Regions from separate parts of the Amycolatopsis sp. NPDC059657 genome, predicted to be linked through region 3. Evidence: riboswitches for the same ligand, from Rfam matches in the RefSeq annotation. Region 3 holds a riboswitch; each other region holds the start of a gene.
What was found. Region 3 has a riboswitch for S-adenosylmethionine ahead of ACFV15_RS39115 (methionine ABC transporter ATP-binding protein). Riboswitches for the same ligand answer to the same signal wherever they lie in the genome.
Positions count from the first base shown of each region.

Region 1: another riboswitch for S-adenosylmethionine. It lies ahead of ACFV15_RS00110 (aminotransferase class V-fold PLP-dependent enzyme); the one in region 3 lies ahead of ACFV15_RS39115 (methionine ABC transporter ATP-binding protein).
Region 2: another riboswitch for S-adenosylmethionine. It lies ahead of thrC (threonine synthase); the one in region 3 lies ahead of ACFV15_RS39115 (methionine ABC transporter ATP-binding protein).

Region 1 covers NZ_JBHWEB010000001.1:23,509-26,775, reverse strand. Annotated here, with positions in the region: gene ACFV15_RS00110 (aminotransferase class V-fold PLP-dependent enzyme) at 1-1,272, opposite strand, end outside; SAM riboswitch class IV at 1,308-1,422, opposite strand; gene ACFV15_RS00105 (M23 family metallopeptidase) at 1,510-2,190, opposite strand; gene ACFV15_RS00100 (potassium/proton antiporter) at 2,540-3,267, opposite strand, start outside.
Region 2 covers NZ_JBHWEB010000097.1:27,434-30,700, reverse strand. Annotated here, with positions in the region: gene rpsT (30S ribosomal protein S20) at 1-189, shown strand, start outside; gene holA (DNA polymerase III subunit delta) at 489-1,469, opposite strand; SAM riboswitch class I at 1,604-1,737, shown strand; gene thrC (threonine synthase) at 1,749-3,023, shown strand; gene ACFV15_RS36205 (ComEC/Rec2 family competence protein) at 3,025-3,267, opposite strand, start outside.
Region 3 covers NZ_JBHWEB010000117.1:9,735-13,001, forward strand. Annotated here, with positions in the region: gene rsmA (16S rRNA (adenine(1518)-N(6)/adenine(1519)-N(6))-dimethyltransferase RsmA) at 363-1,205, shown strand; SAM riboswitch class I at 1,325-1,415, shown strand; gene ACFV15_RS39115 (methionine ABC transporter ATP-binding protein) at 1,608-2,618, shown strand; gene ACFV15_RS39120 (DHA2 family efflux MFS transporter permease subunit) at 2,665-3,267, opposite strand, start outside.

The DNA of each region.
Region 1 (3,267 bases), on a different contig from region 3:
CTTGGCATAGGTCCAGCGCGCTCCCCTGGCGACGATCTGCCGGAGCGCGAGCAGCAACCGGTCGACGTGCTCTTCGGTGGTCCCGAGGCCGAGGCTCACGCGCAGCGCCTGCTGACCGGCTGCGCCCGCCTCGCCGATCAGGCGCTTGGTGGCGATGTGCGCGCAGAACGCGCCGTCACGGACGCCGATGCCGTACTCGGCCGACAGCACCGCGGCGACCCAGCCGGGCTCGAAGCCGTCGAGCACGAAGCTGAGCGTGCCCACCCGGTCGACCGGTGCGTCGAACAGGCTCAGCTCGGTGAGACCGGGGACGGCGGCGAGACCCTTGCGCAGACGGTCGAGCAGCACGGTCTCGTGCTCGACGACCTCGTCCCACTGCTTCGCGAGCGTCTGGCAGGCGACGCCGAGCGCGTACACGCCGACGGTGTTGGGCGAACCGGCCTCGTGGCGCTCGGGGCCGTTGTTCCAGACCACCGCGTCGCCGGTGACGATCTTGGTCGCGCCGCCGCCCGCGAGGTACGGCTGGGCCGCGCGCAGCCAGTCGGCGCGGCCGATCAGCGCGCCGGCGCCGAACGGGGCGTACAGCTTGTGGCCGGAGAAAGCCACGTAGTCGACGTCGAGTTCGCGCACGGAAATCTTGCGGTGCGGGGAAAGCTGGGCCGCGTCGAGCGCGATGCGGGCGCCGTGCCTGCGTGCGACGGCCGCGATCTCCTTGACGGGCAACAGTTCGCCGGTCACGTTGGACGCGCCGGTGAGCACCACCAGGCGCGGGCCTTCCGGGCACTCGGCCAGTGCACTGTCCACAGCGGACACCGCGGCGAGCCGGGTGCGCGGGGTCTGGACGCGGCGCACATTCGGGCCACGCCAAGGCAACAGGGCCGCGTGGTGCTCGGTGTCGAACACCACGACCGAGGTGCCCTTCGGCAGGCTGCGGGCCAGCAGGTTGAAGGAATCGGTGGTGTTGCGGGTGAACACCACGGTGTCGGTGGCGCGTGCGTCGACGAAGTCGCGCAGGATGCCGCGTGTGCGCTCGTAAAGCTTGGTGGAGACCTGCGACGCGAAGCCCGCGCCGCGGTGCACACTCGCGTACCAGGGCAGGAATTCGTCGACCGCGTCGCGCACCGCGCCGAGGCAGGGTGCGCTCGCCGCGTGGTCGAGGTTGGCGTAGCCGATGGCCTCGCCGGTCACCAGCGGCACCCGGAGCTCGGCGCCCGCGACGGCCGGGATGTCCTGCGCGGCAACGGTTTCAGTGCGATCGAGTGCGAGTGTCATGACGCCTCCGGGTCCAGGGACCCGCATCGCATGAGGGCCCGCGCTTGCCCGTCGCCGTGTGCGACAGGCCTGGTCCTCACCCGGGGCACCCCACCGCGGTTGGAGGGTTGCCGGCCAGCAAGCCGGGGCTGAACGCTGGCACTCGTGACCTGATTCGGGACACTACCCGAAGATCCGCCGATCGCGCGAACCCCCGTCCCAGATTCTGGAACGAAAACCCGCGCGACCGGCGTTTTCTCAGCGGTCCAAGCGGAATCGGCCGGGCAGCTGGGTGACCGCGTTGTCACGCACGCGCGTGGCGGTGCCGGTGTACTGCTCGGCGCCCGCGGTGAACTTGTAACCACCGAGCGTCTTGCCGTCGACGGGTTCGCCGAACGCCTCGGCGACGTCGGCCGAGACCTGCTCGTACGACATGCCGCTCCAGTTGCCGGCGGCGACCTTGTCCACCCGCATCTTGGAAGCGCTTTCCTGAAGTGACCAGAGCGTGAAGTGCACATGCGCGCCGGTCGAGGATCCACCGCACGGCAACGCGTTCCCGGTCTTGCCGAGCACGGTGCCCGCCTCGACGGCCTGGCCGTCGGTGACCGCGATGTTCTCCATGTGGTAGTACCCGGTACGCCAGCCGTTGCCGTGGTCGATGGTCACCCAGTCGCCGCCGGAACAGTGCTGGATCGCGACGGTGCCCGCCAGTGGCGCACGCACGGTCTTGTCGTACGGCGAGAAGTCGATGGCGTTCTTCACGCCCGAGTTGCCGTCGTCGGAGTGGATTCCGGCCGAGTAGACCTGCTGGCCCGTCTGGAACGGCAGCGCGAACGCCGGGAACGCCTCCGCGTGGGCCGCGGTCGGCAGCCCGACCAGCACACCCGCGAGCACGGCCGCGGCGGAGACAAAGCCAAGACGCATGCGAACCTTCGTCACTCTGCGTCCTCCTTTTCTGGACTCACTCCCCCAAACGGACTAACACGATTGAACGCAAGGTAAGGCATCGCGATCTTGAAGTGAATAGTCTTTCGTCTACTTTTCGAGACATTAACGAGACAAGCCCGAGTCCCTCGCGACACCGGTACGAGTCCTAACCGAGACATTCCCGCAGCTCGCGCGCCAAAAAAGCCACCCAGCGGTACGCAACAGCGAGCACACGTACAGGGACGGTGATCACAGGCCCCTGAGCAGCGCAGACTAAAGCGCAGCGAGTTTACTCTCCGCGTACGCATGCTTGCTTTTCGTGTACACGGGTCTGCTGCCCGCGTACGGAAACGGCCGTTTTCTAGTGGCCGGACTCCCCGCGCCAGCGGGCCAGACGGCCGGCGCGGTCGACCGCGCGGAGCCGTCGTTCGGCGGCATCACGAGCCGCGGCGGTGGTGACTACAAGTAGTTGGTCTTGTTCCTGCAAACGGGTGGTCTTCTGCGGAGTGAAGCCTTGACCGTCGCGGACGACCAGGCTGATCGTCGAGCCTTCCGGGAGCCGCAGCTCGGTCAGGTAGACGCCGTGCATCTTGGAGCCGGTCTGGATGCGGACCTGCAGGAGTTCCGCGCCGAGCTCGTCCAGCGGCGCCGAGTCGACCTCGATCTCCTTGGCCTCGCGGACCGCGTCGAGCCCGAGCTTGCGCGCCAGCGGGGCGAGCGTCGCGCCCTGCAGCAGCGTCAGCACGATGACCAGCACGAACACGGCGTCGACCAGGCGTTGCGCGCCGGGGACGCCCTCGGAAAGCGGGATCATCGCGAGCACGATCGGCACCGCGCCCCGCAGCCCCGCCCAGGCGAGGAAGGTCTGTTCCCGCCAGGGCACCTTGAACGGCAGCGCGGCGATCAGCACCGAGATCGGCCGCGAGAGCACCAGCACCACCGCGCCCGCGATGAGGCCTGGCACGATCGCGTCCAGCAGCCTGGTGGGTGACGCGAACAGCCCGAGCAGCACGAACAGCCCGATCTGCGCGAGCCAGCCGAGGCCCTCGGCGAACGAGAGCGTGTCCGAGCGGTGCGGCAGCCGGGAGT
Region 2 (3,267 bases), on a different contig from region 3:
AAGTCCTCGGTGAAGACCGCGATCCGCAAGTTCCGCGAGGCCGCCGACGCCGGTGACAAGGACAAGGCCCTCGAGGCCCAGCGTGACGCCGCCAAGAAGCTCGACAAGGCCGTCACCAAGGGTGTCCTGCACGCCAACCAGGCCGCGAACAAGAAGTCGGCGATCGCCAAGCGCGCCAACTCGCTCTGACGCACTGGTTTTCTGAAGTTTCTCGCTGGGCCCCGCCGTTCATTCGGCGGGGCCCGGCGTTTTTTGTACCCAAGGCTTGAGGGGCGTGGCCGAGGCCCGCACACGGGGGCGGACGCAGGCGGACGGCACGCGTCCCTGATCGGACGACACGCGTTCGCGGACGGACGACACGCGTACCCAGATGGACATCATGCGTACCTGGATGGACGACACGCGTGCCTGGGGAGTCGGCACGCGTGCCCGGGGAGTCGGCACGCGTGCCCGGGGAGTCGGGAAGCGCGAGTGGGCCGGTGGCGGGGTCAGGCGTCGGACTTGGCTGCGGCGACCTGGAGGACGGCTCGTTCGAGGGCGTAGTTGGCGTCGGCTGCGGCGCCTTTGACGTCGGCGTTGAGGCGGGCGACTATGCGCATGGCGTTGGCCAGGCCCGCCTGGTTCCAGCCTCGGGCTTGGCCCTGGGCTTTGCGGATCTTCCAGGGGGGCATGCCGAGTTCGCCCGCCATCTGGTTGGGGTTGCCGCGGCCCGCGCCGGAAACGCGGGCGATGGTGCGGACCGCGTCGGCGAGCGCGTCGGCGACGAGGACGTGGGGCACGCCGAGCTGCATGGCCCAGCGGAGAGACTCGAGTGCCGCCGCGCGGTCGCCGGAGACCGCCTTTTCGGCGACGGCGAAGCCCGTGACGTCGGCGCGGCCGCGGTGGTAGCGGCGGACCGCCGCCTCGTCGACCTTGCCGCCGGAGTCGGCCACCAGCTGGGAAGCCGCTGACGAGAGCTCGCGCAGATCCGAGCCGACCGCGTCCATGAGCGCGACCAGGCCCGCCGCGTCGATCTTGCCGCCGGCGAGGCGGACTTCGTTGCGTACGAACGATTCCCGCTCGGCGGGCTTGGTGAGCTTCGGGCACTCGGTGATCACCGCGCCCGCCTTGCGCAGTGCCGCGGGCAGCGCCTTGGCCGCCTTGCTGCGGCCGCCGCCGGTGGTCACGACGACGAGCACGATGCCGTCGGCAGGGTTCTTCAGGTACGCGAGCACGGCGTCCGAGATCTCCTGCGAGATGTCCTGCGCCTGCTCCAGCACGATGACCCGGCCCTCGCTGAAGAGCGAGGGGCTGACCATCTCGGCGAGCACCGGTGCTGTGAGTTCGGACACGCGCATCCGGGTGATGTCGGCCGTCGGATCCGCGGCGCGCGAGACCTCGAGCGTCGCCTTCACGGCACGCTCGATGAGCAGTTCCTCCTCCCCGAGCACGAGATGGAGCGGCGGCGGGGAGGCTGCTGACGCGGTCACGGTGACGATCCTGCCACTAGGCCCGGTGATCTTCCGGACGGCTCCACCGGTGGGTACCGGTAGCCCGAGCTGATCGCCATGTCGTACGGTGTTACCCGAGGCGGTGCTGACGCAGCACGCCGACAATCGAATACCGCTCATCCAGAGGGGCAGAGGGAACGGCCCGACGAAGCCCCGGCAACCGGCGTACAGCCTGTCATTCCGCGTTCGCGGGATAGCTGACGATCACGGTGCCAATTCCGGCCCGCTTCGGCGGGGCAGATGAGGAAGGACCTCGCGATGACAGCAACCCTCGGCACGACTTCCACCACCACCAAGCGCACCCCGGACCTGGGCCGGGCCGTCGAGCTGGTGTCGAAGGAAGAGGGTCACCGTCAGCCACTCGCCCCCGAGTTCGTCTCCGCGGAGGACTTCTCCCCGCTCGAGGTCGCTTACGACTTCGGCAAGATCCGCCGCGAGGACATCGAATCCGGCCCCAAGAACATCTGGCGCTACAAGCACCTCCTCCCGGTCCCCTCGAACGTCGAGGAGATCCCCAACACCGAGCCCGGCGGCACCCGCCTGATCGAGGCGCGCAACCTCGCCAAGGCGCTGGGCGTGCGCAAGCTCTGGGTGAAGGACGACACCGGCAACCCGACGCACTCCTTCAAGGACCGCGTCGTCGCGGTGGCGCTGGCCGCCGCCCGCGAGTTCGGGTTCACCACGCTGTGCTGTCCGTCGACCGGCAACCTGGCCAACGCCGTCGCGGCCGCCGCGGCCCGCGCGGGCTGGGACTCGGTCGTGCTCATCCCGAAGACGTTGGAAAAGGCCAAAATCCTCACCACCGCCGTGTACGACGGCGCGCTGATCGCGGTCGACGGCAACTACGACGACGTGAACCGGCTGGCGACCCAGCTCGCCGCCGAGAACGAGACCTGGGCGTTCGTCAACGTGAACGTGCGGCCGTATTACTCGGAAGGTTCCAAGACACTCGCCTTCGAGGTCGCGGAGCAGCTGGGCTGGCGCATCCCCGAGCAGATCGTGGTGCCGATCGCTTCGGGCTCCCAGCTGACCAAGGTGGACAAGGGTTTCCGTGAGTTCGGGCAGCTCGGCCTGGTCGAGGCGAGCCCGTACAAGGTGTTCGGCGCGCAGGCCACCGGCTGCTCGCCGGTCTCGGCCGCCTTCCGCGCGGGCCACGACACGGTGCAGCCGGTCAAGCCGAACACCATCGCCCGCTCGCTGGCGATCGGCAACCCGGCCGACGGCCCGTACGTGCTCGACGTGGTCAACCGCACGGGCGGCGCGATCGAGGACGTCAGCGACGAAGAGGTGGTCGAGGGCATCCGCCTGCTCGCCCGCACCGAGGGCATCTTCACCGAGACCGCCGGTGGCGTCACCGTGGCCACGGCGAAGAAGCTCATCGAGACCGGCAAGCTGGACCCGGACGCCGAGACCGTGCTGCTCATCACCGGCGACGGCCTCAAGACCCTCGACGCCGTCGAAGGCAAGATCGGCCCGCTGGCCACCGTGCCCGCCTCCGCCGACGCCGTCCGCGAAGCCCTCAGCAAGCGCTGATTCACGGTCCTGGGCCCCGGCGGCGAGAAACCGCCGGGCCGCCCTGATCAGCGAGCACGGCCACGTCCCCGTCGGTGTCGGTTCTGGTCACCAGTGCGCCCACCGCGGCCAATGTGTCCAAAGTGGACTTCGCGGGATGGCCGTATCGGTTGCCCGCGCCCACACTGACCATCGCGACGCGGGGAGCGACGGCGGCGAGGAACTGTGGCAGCGAGTAGCGCGAGCCGTGGTGCGGAACCTTGAG
Region 3 (3,267 bases):
GTTTCGCGTATCCGCGAGGCTGACTTTGCCGGAGCCCTGAAGCCGAACTTGGTGAGGGAGGCCCTCGCTGCCTGGACATGCCCAGTTCGCCTTCCGTCCAACGAGAACCGGCGCGACCATCCACTCGTCCAGCTCCAGAACCCTTCGCGGCAGGCAATCGAGGCCCGGCCGTACCAACTCCTCGCTAGCACAGGGTGCCGACACTTCCGGCGGGCGCGGCGTCTTCCGGCGCCGGTTGTCCACGGTCGGCACGGCCTGTGGGCAGGTCGGCTCGGCAAGATCAACTGTCGGTGGGAGCCGGTAGGCTGGTGCAGGGCGGAGCCCCCAGGGCGGGCGGGGGGTGTCCTTACTAAGGTGGGGGCGTGACTGAACTGCTCGGGCCTGCCGAGATCCGGGGGCTGGCCGCTGAGCTGGACGTGCGCCCGACCAAGAAGCTCGGGCAGAACTTCGTCCATGACCCCAACACCGTGCGGCGGATCGTCGAGCTCGCCGGGGTCGGCGCCGACGATGTCGTGCTGGAGGTCGGGCCTGGGCTCGGCTCGCTCACGCTGGGGCTGCTGGCGCCCGGGTGCCGGGTCATCGCGATCGAGATCGATCCCAAGCTCGCCGCCCGGCTGCCGAGGACCGCGGCCGAACGGGCGCCGGAGGCCGCGGGGCGGCTGACCGTCATTGGGCAGGACGCGTTGAAGATCAAGGCGGGCGATCTGCCCGCCGAGCCGACCTCGCTGGTCGCGAACCTGCCGTACAACGTCGCCGTGCCCGTCGTGCTCCAGCTGCTGGCCGAGTTGCCCTCGCTGCAGCGTGCGCTCGTAATGGTCCAGACCGAGGTGGCCGACCGGATGGCCGCCCCGCCGGGCGGCCGGATCTACGGGGTGCCGAGCGTCAAGCTGGCCTGGTACGGCCGGGCGAAGAAGGTGGCCGCCGTGCCGCGCGCGGTGTTCTGGCCGGTGCCCAATGTCGACTCCGCGCTCGTTTCCTTCGAACGTGCCCAGCTGGAGTCCACTGTGGATCGAAAGACGCTCTTCGCGGTCGTCGACGCCGCGTTTTCCCAGCGTAGGAAGACTTTGCGAGCCGCGCTCGCGACGTGGGCCGGTTCCGCCGAGCGGGCCGGCGAGATTCTCGCCAAGGCCGGCATCGACCCGAAGACGCGTGGCGAGCAGCTGGATGTACGTGCGTTCGAGAAGATCGCGCTCGCCGCTTCTTAGCGTGACGAGCGGTCACCGTTCCGCTATCTGGAAATCTCCTCCCGTGCTCTGGACACGTCCGGTCGTGTGATCTGCACCAATGGACTTGCTTTCACACCTTGGGATCGGTTTTACTCAACTTGCCATCCCGAGCGACTGAGAGACCTGGCTCGCTGAAGTCGCAGCAACCACCCCTCCTGGGGCAGGTGCTACAGCCAGGACCGATGGAGGAACTGATGTACCGCTCGCGAATGCTCACCAGGCGACGTGTCGTCGATGAGGGTCGCCGTACGGTCTCCGCGTGTCGACGCTCAACCGTCTCTGCCTAATCCCTTTTTCGATCTCTGTCCATTTCGGACGCCTTCTTTGGTGACGGTTCTGCGCGCCCGCTGAATGCGGCGTGCTTCCTTGGGGAGCCCTTTCGTGATCACTCTTGAAAACCTGTCAAAGTCCTTCTCCGCCAACGGAAATCCGGTTGTCGCGCTGCGCGACGTCAGCCTCGACATCAACGCCGGTTCGTTGTTCGGTGTCGTCGGTCCCGCCGGTTCCGGCAAGTCCACCCTCGCCCGCGTCGTCGGACTGCAGGAGCGGCCCGACCGCGGTGTCGTCCGTCTCGACGGCCTCAACACCGGCGCGCTCGACGGCCGCAGGCTCCGCGAGATCCGCCGCCAGGTCGGCGTGCTCGACGCCAAGCCGGAACTGCACGCCGAGCGCACCATCGCGGGCAACATCGCCTCCCCGCTGGAGCAGCTCGGGCTCGACGGCCCGACGCGCCGTACCAGGGTCGGCAACCTGCTTGACCTGGTCGGACTCACCCAGCGCGCCACCCAGCGTCCCGACGAACTGACCGCGGGCCAGCGTCGCCGCGTCGCCGTCGCCCGCGCGCTCGCCTCCAGCCCCTCGGTGCTGCTGGCCGACGACCCGACCGCGGGTATCCACTCCGAGGAGTCCGGCGCCGTGCTCGCCGTGCTCGACCGCGCGCGTGCCGAACTCGGCGTCACGGTCGTGCTGACCACGCCGGACGCCGGTGTCGTCCGCCGCGTGTGCGACGACGTCGCGGTTCTCGAGGCGGGCAGCCTGGTCGAGCGCGGTTCCGTGCTCGACCTGATCACCGACCCGACCACCCGCACCGCGCAGTCGCTGCTGCCCGCGATCGAAACCACCCGCACGCAGTCCGCCAAGTACGAGCGCTCCGTGGACGTCGTGCTGATCGGCTTCGCGGCCATCGGCGCGCTGCTGCCCGAAGCGGCGACGCGCTTCGACGTGGAGCTCGCCACCATCGGCGGCGGGGTCACCAGGGTTGGCGACACCCCGGTCGCCCGCTTCCGTCTCGGCATCCGCGGCGAGCAGGCAGCTGGTGCGCTCGGCTGGATCGCCGAGCGCGGCGCGCACGTCCAGACCGCGCGCACCCCGCAGGCGATCGTTGCGGCGTAAGGGATTCAGCGGGCTTTATCCCGGTCTCGGGATAAAGCCCGCTTGATCACTTCCGCGCGATCCCGCCGACGACGCAGGCGGCCACGAGTACGATCCCGGCAGCCCAGCCACTCGCGGTCGCGTACCCGTGCACGATCGCGGTCGCCGAAGTGCCGGCGGTCGCGCTCGCCGCGATCGTGTTCAGCGAAGCCGTGCCCAGTGACGCGCCGACCTGCTGTGACGTCGTGATGAACGCCGAAGCGACACCCGCGTCCTTCGGCTCGATCCCTGACGTGGCAACGTTCATCACCACCGGCATCGCCAGCCCGACCCCGGCGCCGAGCAACAGTTCGGCAGGCAGGATCAGGCCGAAGTAGGACGCACCCGGCGTCAGCAGGACGAGCAGGAAAAGCCCGCACGCCAACAGGGCCAAGCCAATGACCCAGAACGGGCGCGGCCCGAAACGAGGCAGCAGCCTTCGTGAAACCTGGGTCGACACAAGAAGATTCGCGCCGAGCAACGGCAGGAACGCAAGTCCTGCGGCCAAAGCACCGTATCCTAGGATCGCTTGCATTTGGTAGGTAAGGAAAAGAAACATTCCGAACATGCCGAACGAGGCCACGGCGATCGTCAGATAGCCCGCCGCTCGCAGTCGGTCGGTGACGACATT